2 regions of the Arthrobacter sp. lap29 genome follow, and region 1 is predicted to be linked to the other one. Evidence: riboswitches for the same ligand, from Rfam matches in the RefSeq annotation. Region 1 holds a riboswitch; the other holds the start of a gene.
What was found. Region 1 has a riboswitch for cyclic di-AMP ahead of RY113_RS09300 (NlpC/P60 family protein). Riboswitches for the same ligand answer to the same signal wherever they lie in the genome.
Positions count from the first base shown of each region.

Region 2: another riboswitch for cyclic di-AMP. It lies ahead of RY113_RS07335 (transglycosylase); the one in region 1 lies ahead of RY113_RS09300 (NlpC/P60 family protein).

Region 1 covers NZ_JAUCEK010000004.1:367,027-371,444, reverse strand. The annotation lists gene RY113_RS09310 (metal-dependent transcriptional regulator) at 1-95, shown strand, start outside; cyclic di-AMP (ydaO/yuaA leader) riboswitch at 198-459, shown strand; gene RY113_RS09305 (M23 family metallopeptidase) at 465-1,274, shown strand; cyclic di-AMP (ydaO/yuaA leader) riboswitch at 1,425-1,626, shown strand; gene RY113_RS09300 (NlpC/P60 family protein) at 1,631-2,428, shown strand; gene RY113_RS09295 (MDR family MFS transporter) at 2,570-4,249, opposite strand.
Region 2 covers NZ_JAUCEK010000003.1:391,409-395,826, reverse strand. The annotation lists gene RY113_RS07350 (winged helix-turn-helix domain-containing protein) at 1-18, opposite strand, end outside; gene RY113_RS07345 (MFS transporter) at 665-1,939, opposite strand; gene RY113_RS07340 (MarR family winged helix-turn-helix transcriptional regulator) at 1,940-2,440, opposite strand; cyclic di-AMP (ydaO/yuaA leader) riboswitch at 2,661-2,864, shown strand; gene RY113_RS07335 (transglycosylase) at 2,868-3,572, shown strand; gene RY113_RS07330 (SUMF1/EgtB/PvdO family nonheme iron enzyme) at 3,539-4,330, shown strand; gene upp (uracil phosphoribosyltransferase) at 4,386-4,418, opposite strand, start outside.

The sequences.
Region 1 (4,418 bases):
TGGGCGAGTACATCTCCGTACGGGTTCCCGGCATTGAAGGCGCCTTGGAATTGCCGCCAGAAGTGGCATCCCACGTGTTCGTCTCCATGGGTTAAGAGATTTTTGACACGGCATTTTCAATAGAACAGGTAACGGAATTGTTACGTTTACCGCTTGTGCCGTATAGTATTTATCTGACGCCGTAATCAAAGCGTTACCGTTCTGCGACACCGAACCTTGCCTTCGCAGCCCGGCCAGTAATCATTTAGGCAAGGGCGGGGGAACCACTTTTGACGGCCCAATAGGCCGTCTTGGGGTGAAGTCCACACTCGAATGCAATACCCGCAACAACCCTGACGCAGCATCCTGTTGGACTGCGCCATGGCTATGCGTGTGCCTAAGGGCGTAGGCCGGATCGAAAGTTACACTCTCTGATCCGAATCCGACAGCTAACTTCGCAGGTGCTTTATGTAGAGAGGTTTTTAGTGTCAGAGGTTAAACAGCGGGGACGCCGTCGCGCGTCATCGCAGGCAACTCATGAGCTCATGTCAGTGCCCGGGAGCCGACGTGAACTGATTGCCGCAGAGCGGGCAGCTGCCCCTTCAGGAATTTCAGTAGCCCAGCTGCTGCGTGCCGGAGCCTCCAGCGGCGCCGGCCAGAAAATGGGTGTTGCCATGGCAGCCACAGGCCTGGTCCTGGCTGTCACGCTTCCCTCAGCCCAAGGTGCGGATGAATTCCCCATGGATGCTGCAGCCGCGGTTTCACTGGAGAGTCCAGTCACAGCCGGCGCTCAGATCCCCATTACTTTTGCTACTCCGGACATTGCCAGCGCCCTGAATCCCGATGGTCAACTGAAGGAAACGCTGAAGGTCAACGCCTCCAACGTGGCCCCTCAGGCGGCCAAGGGAACCCTCTCAGCGCCCCTGAAGCACATTGAGACCACCTCACCCTTCGGAAACCGCATCAGCCCCATCACCGGCCAAATCGGTGAACAGCACACTGGTCAGGACTTTGCCGCCCCGTGCTCCTCCGACGTTTTTGTTGCCGCAGGCGGCGTAGTGACGTTCGCTGGCTGGCACAATTACGGCGGCGGCAACAGGGTTGTTGTGAACCACGGTAACGGTCTGTCCACTTCCTACAACCACATGAGCAGCCTCGGCGTCAAGGTGGGGCAGAAGCTTGAGCGCGGAGACCAGGTAGGCCTCAGCGGAACAACGGGCGCCTCCACAGGCTGCCACCTCCACTTTGAAGTCATTATTGACGATGAAGTTGTCGATCCCATGGGTTGGCTCTAACTCCTCCACAGGCCCTTTTAGTTACGACTTAGTCACAGGACCGTGACCTGAACGTGACATTGGGAAAAATCTGTTGTACCGTCGTAATCGCGCCAACTTTGAATCAAGTCGGCGTCCATGAGTTGATTGCCTAGCTCTGCCACTACTCATGGTCCGTTCGTATCAATCGTCTGGCAGGGGCGGGGGAACCAATAATCGGGATTCGCGTTATTTTTGCGAAACCCTAGGGGTGAAGCCGCGAAGCGTTCAAACACTGAATAGGAAGAAATTCCTTACGTGCGCCAACGTGGAGCGGCCGGGTGACTCCCATCCGAATCCGACAGCTTACCTCGCAGGCTTTGGGAGAGGAATCCTTCTTGGCTTCAAACACTGCCCTTGGGCGCCACCGCGCCGAGGTTGTTAAGACCAGTCCGATCTCCACCCTCACGAAAGCCGTCAGTTTCAATGTCGGTGGGGTTGGTCGTCAGGCCGCTGTAATCGCAGCAGCGTCAGGATTGGTACTGACTTCAGGTATCGCCGCAAACGCTGCAACTCCCACCGTGGAGCGCGCTTCCGACGGTGCTACCACGCTGAACCTGAACACGGAACTTGCTTCCGCGATCACGGCAGCATCCACGGTGAAGATTTCCTTCGCCACCCCCGCTATCACCTCCACCCCGGCTCCTGTAGTAGTTGAAGAGCCGGCAGTTGTAGAGGCCCAGTCCAGCGAAGTTGAAGCAGTAGCAGCACCTGCAGTAGCAGAAGCAGCAACAGCAGCAGCAGCTCCGACGCTTACCGTTGCTAGCCCTGAGCCGGAAGCTCCCAAGGTAGTAGCCAATAGCGGAGTCGGCTCAATCATTGCCAGCGCTGCCTTGGCTCAGCTTGGTGTGGTTCAGGACTGCACCGCGCTGGTCCGCAACGCTCTGTCTGCTGCAGGGATTTCCTGGGTAGGCTGGCCTGGTGACTACCTGAACAAGGGCCGGCTAGTATCCCAGGGCGAAGCCCAGCCCGGCGACTTGATTTACTATGCAGATGGTGGCGTGGGCCTGGCCCACATTGCTGTTTACATTGGCAACGGCCAGGCAGTTCACGGCGGTTACATGGGAAACACCCAGATCGCCGGAGCCAGCATACCGGGAGCCTCGGCACCGGTCTTCATTGCAGTGGGTCACTAAGTAGTACCAGCTTTCGTGCTCAAAGCCCCGTCATTCGACGGGGCTTTGGCATTTAATCCCTCGTCTATCCGGGGAGTACCCGCGGTCCCTGAATATTCGAGCGCTGTGAGCATCCGGCTACCTGGGAAGTATTCCGCGCGTCTAAGCCGGGAGTATGCGATGAACAGTGAGCTCCTGATCCGGCACGTCTAGAGCGTCCGGACCGGCACCCTCCGGACCGGCACCCTCAGCGTCGGCGCCGTGTGCACCCACCCCATCCCTGCCTTGGGCATCCTCGGCGGGTCCGCCATGGTGGATGGAGGTGGCCAGCGGAATTTCCTTGACGAACATTAACAGGATTCCGGCCAGCACAAGTAGCGGCACCATGTAAACATAGATGGGTGTCAGCGCGTCACTGTAGGAGCCGATCACCACGGTGCGCAATTGCTCAGGCAGCGCCCGTACTATAGCCGGTGTCAGAGAGTTGATGCCGGTGCTACCGCTGCCGCCGGACGCGCCAGCCGGGATACGCTCTGTCAGCAGTGTTGCCAGCCTGTGAGCAAAGAGGCTCCCCACCACGGCAGAACCCAGCGAAGCGCCGATCTGGCGGAAGTAGTTGTTGGATGCGGTGGCCATGCCAACCTGCGAGTTGGGGAACTGGTTTTGCACAATCAACACCAGAATCTGCATTGAGGTGCCCAGTCCAATTCCCATAAGGGCCAGGTAGCAGCAGATCAACCAGACCTCCATGGTGGCGGACATGGTGGAGAGCAGTACCAAGGCAATAGCCACAATGAACATGCCCGCAACAGGGAGCCACTTGTACCGCCCGGTGCGGCTGACGATCTGCCCCGACAGGATCGAGGTGACCAGCAAGCCAGCCATCATGGGGATCATGAGGAAGCCTGCCTGGGTGGCATTGGCTCCCGTGACCATCTGCAAGAACGTGGGCATGTAGGCCAGTGTGCCGAACATGGCAATTCCGGTGATGAGCCCGGCCGCCGTCGTTAGGTTAAAGTTGCGGTCCTTGAAGAGGTGCAGTGACATGATGGGATGCTCAGCCCTGCTCTCCACCCAGACGAACAGGCAGGCGGCAAGTACCGTGCCTGCACTCATACCAATGATCTGCGGGGAACCCCAGCTGTACTTGGTGCCGCCCCACGTACTGACCAGTACCAGAAGCGTGGAGGTGATGCCAAGAAGTGCCATGCCAGCCACATCCACACGGACCTTAACCTTTGGATGGGCCGGCAGTCGCAGGAAGAAGATGGCGCAGACAATGGCGAGCAAGCCCAGCGGGATGTTCATCCACAGGCCCCACCGCCAGCCGATCCCGTCGGTGAACCAGCCACCCAGCAGCGGCCCGGCCACCGAGGATAGGGCAAACACGCCACCTAGGATACCCATGTACCGGCCACGTTCACGGGCGGGAACAACATCGGCAATGATGGCTTGAGAGAGCAGCATCAAACCGCCGCCACCGAGGCCCTGAACACCGCGGCCTATGATCAGCCACGTCATGTCAGGTGCCAGACCGCCCACGATCGAACCGAGAATGAACACTGAGATGGCCCCAATGAAGAGGCCTTTACGGCCCATGAGATCGCCCAGTTTGCCGTAAATGGGAAGCATGATGGTGGAGGCCAAAATGTAGATCGTGATGACCCACAGCATCTCGTTGACGCCATTGAGCTCGCCAACAATGGTGGGAAGCGCCGTGCTGAAAATTGTTTGGTCAAGGGAGGCCAACAGCATGGTCAACATCAGTCCTGCGAAAACCAGGAGAATGCTGCGGCGATCCGATGCTGCGGGGGGATTCACAATTTTGGTAGTTGAAGTCATGGCTGATTCCTAGCGGCCGGATGATGTGCAGGAGTTTTTGGGTATCTATTGTCAAAAGTAGTACGACGCCGTGCCGTCGCCTTGGCCGGTCACGCCGGCTTTGCGTTGGGGGCGGTGCTCAAGGGGTGCAGTGCCCCCGGAAGTGAGTGGATCCGGAAGTGCAGTGCGC
Region 2 (4,418 bases), on a different contig from region 1:
TCCGGATGCTACTGACATTGAACTACCTAGGTGTATGGCCGTGTGAGGACGGCGCGAATGCTTCCTGTGGTTCTGCCCCTACAGAACCGAAAAGCCCTGTCTCCAGAGCCGACCCAAGGGCAAGGCTAGCTGCACGTACCTAACGCGTGGTGCGCTGGGATGGCTGCCAGGAATGTGAGCTAGGACTGCATTCGACAACCACGCGTAAACCGTCCGGTCGATCCGAGGCGGGCAGTTGCTGCGGCTGCAGAATTTACTGAGTGGGTGTTCACACTTGCCAGTGTCCTACGTAACAAAGGGAACTTGCAAGTAACATAGCCCCAAAGTGTCCACGATGTGAGATTGTGCTCTAATTTGTGATCAAGCCGATACTGTTGCTTTGCTCTCACTTTGTGGCCATATGACGCTTTGCGTCAAAGAAAATAACATTATTGAGTGCTTTGAGATCAATAAGTTCGAACAATATGCTCATTCGTATAAATTTATTCAGCGCGTTCAAAAGCATGGCTAAGATGCCCTCGGCAAGTTGGCCGGTCCGCCCAGCTTTCTCCCAGATTTTCACGCTAGGTAAACAGATGTTTACTTAGAGGACCCCGGGCGCTCACTGTTTACTTTTGCTGCTCGCTGATTGCTCCGGCTGATTGCTGATTGCCGATTGCTCTGGCTATCCCGCCGTGTGGCGCAGTCCCCGCACCATCCACGCAGGCCGCAAACTCTTGAATTGATCCCGCAGCCGCACATTATTGCGCCTGTTCATCAAGAACAGTGCGGCCAGGCCCGCCACGAACGCCACAACGGCCCCCATCCCCAGTGACCACCGGGCCCCAAACTCGGTGGCAATCCAACCAACAAGTGGTGCCCCAATGGGTGTCCCACCTTGAAGGACCACCATGTACACAGCAAGCACCCGGCCCCGCATGGCAGAATCGGTGGTCAATTGCACGGTGGTGTTGCAAGCGTTCATGAATGTTAATGAGGCCAGCCCCACGAGGATTAGAGCCAGCGCGTACAGGACGTAGCTCGGCATCAGGGCAGCTATGCCCACTGTGACACCGAAGGCCAAAGCACCGCCAACTATGTACATCATGCGCATGTTCTTTCGCCGGGCCGCCAGTAAGGCCGCACCCAGCGTGCCAATCGCCATGACGGAGCCGAGCAACCCGTACTCCCCTGGTCCCAAGTGGAACACGGTGGTGGCCATGAGTGCGTTGGTGATCTGGAAATTCATGCCAAAGGTGCCCACCAAAAATACTAGGACCATGATCATCAGAAGATCTGGCCGCTGCCGAATATAGACCAGTCCTTCGCGGATCTGCCCCTTGGCTCGGGGCACATGTACCGCGGGGACAAGTTCTGCGGTACGCATCCGCCACAAGGAAAAGATGACGGCGGCAAAGCTGGCGGCATTGATAAGAAAGGCGGGGCCCGTGCCCACCAGGGCAATGACCAGACCGGCAACGCCGGGGCCTGCCAGCCGAGCTAAGTTGAAGGAGGCACTGTTCAGCGCAACTGCGTTGGGTATGTCGTCCTTTCCAACTACCTCAGAGACGAAGGCCTGACGTGACGGTGCGTCAAAGGCACTGGCCACACCCAGAAGAAGTGCCAGTACATATACATGCCACAGTTGTACAGCCCCCGTAACAACCAACATTCCCAACAAAAACGCACAAAGTCCCATGGCTGTCTGTGTGATGAGCAGCAACTTGCGCTTGTTCACCCGGTCACCGAGCAGCCCGGCGTAGGGACCAAGGAAGACAATGGGCAGGAACTGTAGGCCCGTAGTGATGCCGGCAGCCGTTCCGGAATTGTGGGTCAAAACGGTCAGAACCAACCAGTCTTGGGCAACACGCTGCATCCACGTACCAATATTGGACACCAAAGCCCCTGTTACCCAGAGCCTATAGTTATGCACTTTCAGGGCGCGGAACATGGAGTTCATCTAGGCTTTCACCTCTTGCATGCCCATCTCTGGTGCGCTCATAGCTTGCAGAATCATTGAGGCCTCATGGAGCGTGGCCTGCTGTGCGGGAGTAAGCGCCGCTAGCCGCTGCGCCAGCCACGCAGTCCGCATGGACCGTGCCTGCAGCAGGGCCGCACTTCCAAGGCTGGTGATACTAATACGTACCTGACGTTTGTCCAGCGGGTTTTCCCCACGGCTCACAAAACCGGCCACCACCAGATCGTTGACGATCCTTGTCATGGACGGGGCCGCAATCTGTTCCCGGGCGGCCAGTTCTCCCACAGTGCGGGGCGCACCCATGAGTCCGGCAAGTACCGAATAGCGCCCGGGGCTAAGTTCCCCGGTGGCTGCCTCAGCCCGGATCCGCCTCGAAGTACGCATTACTGCCACGCGCAGTTCCGCGGCTAAGGGGCCAGTATCAGGGGTGTGGTCCAAAATGGTGCCGTCAGGGGCGGTATTGTGCTGGGAAGTCTTAGCCATCAGTGCTCATCTACCTCATTGCAAATCTGCCTAGTTAGAAACTAGTTTCATATATCCTCCTTGCAACTCTAGATCCTTAGCATTGCTAAGTAAATATTACGTGGCTCACCCGCTACAAAGGTCGTTACCATAATGTGACATAGGGTTCCGGTTCGGTTACGCTGGCAGAAGTGCCCGCTGAGCCACCATCGGCTCTTGGCATCAATGGACGGATCGCCGAGCTCTGCCCCCGCCCATTTCCCAACTTCTCCATGGCAGAGACGGGGGACCCATTATTTGCGGGCCTTCCTCACTTGGAAGCCCTTGGGGTTAAGCCAGTGCAATAACAGCCGATTATGAGCAGTGAAAGCTGCCACGGACCATTGCACGGCCGGATTCTCTAGTCCGTTCCCGACAGCTCACCTCGCAGGCGTAGAGAGGCTCCTCCATGTCTTCAACCCCCCAGCGCGGCCGTCGCCGCGCCGAGCCTGCCAGCCGCCGCCGCCCCTCGGTCCTGCGCACCTCGGCCTTCGCCACTGCCACCAAGTGCGTGGCAGCCGCATCGCTCGTAGGTGTACTTGTTGCGGCAGGCTCGGTGGCCTCGCATTCATCTAGTGATGATGCCGCGGCGAGCTCCATTGGCAGCTTGGCGTCAACCGTAGATCAGGGCGCCCCTGCCATCTCCGCTCCTACCGACGCAGCTATCAGCTTCTCCGGAATCACTGTCAGCTCAAAGCCCTCCCCCACGTCCGGCCCTATCGCCGCCGCTGTCAAAGCCGAAGCGGAAGCGGTCAAGCCGGTGGCGAAAGAGACACCCGCCCCGCCAGCCCGTGCCGGCGCCGTGGATGACCCCGCTGCAGCTCGGGCCTTCGCCTCAACCCAGCTGGCATCCTTCGGCTGGGGAGCAGATCAGATGAGCTGCCTGAGCCAGTTGTGGCAGCGCGAGTCCGAATGGCTCACCTCCGCCGAAAACGCCTCCAGCGGTGCCTTTGGGATCGCGCAGTCGCTGCCTGCCAACAAGATGGACAGCGCAGGAAGTGATTGGTCCACAAATTATGAAACTCAGATTCGCTGGGGAATGGGCTACATCCAGGACCGGTACGGTTCACCCTGCGGCGCTTGGGGCCACTCCGAATCCGTGGGCTGGTACTAATCCTGCACACGCTGGAGATTCCTGGCGGCACCATCACCTTACGTAATGCCCGCTCCGGGACACACCGCGAGGTGGCCCTGGCGCCCTTCACTCTGGGCCGCACGCAGATCACCCAAGCCCAGTGGCACAAGGTGATGGAGCATAGCGGGACCCCGTCAACCGCCGTCGGGCTTCCACAGCATGGGCTCACCTGGTTTCAGGCCGTGGACTTTTGCAATGCAGCCTCGGTGCAAGACGGCTTCACCCCGGCCTATGAAATCTGCGGGCGCAGCGTCGAGTGGGACGTGGCAGCACAAGGATACCGCCTGCCCACCGAGGCGGAATGGGAGTGGGCCGCGCGTGGCGGGACGCTCTCCGCGGTGTACGGCGAGTTGGCCCAGATTGCGTGGACTGCCCTGGACGCGGTTGAGGGGCCGCAACCAGTCGCCGGCAAAAAACCCAATAACTACGGCCTGTTTGACATGATCGGCAACGCTTGGGAGTGGTGCTGGGACTACGCGGACACGGCCCGCTACGGCGAGTACAGGAGCCTGCGCGGCGCCGGTTGGGATGATCCGCCGTGGAGTGCCCGGGCCTCGGTCCGCCGGGGCAGCGCCCCGGATGCGGTCCTTGAGGATGTGGGATTCCGGGTAGCGCGCGGGCCCGTGGGCGCACCGGGCTCATGTCTAGCGCAGGGCTGGTCCGCAGCCGCAGACAAAGAACGTGCGGCCATCACTGGCCCGCGCCCTGTGGGCTGGACACCGCTAAAATCCCGCTAGTGTCCCTCCAGCCCGTCCTCTCACACAGCCGTGAGCCGCATGCTAACGGCGAGAGTTAGTCCACCACGCCGTAGAGGCGGTCGCCGGC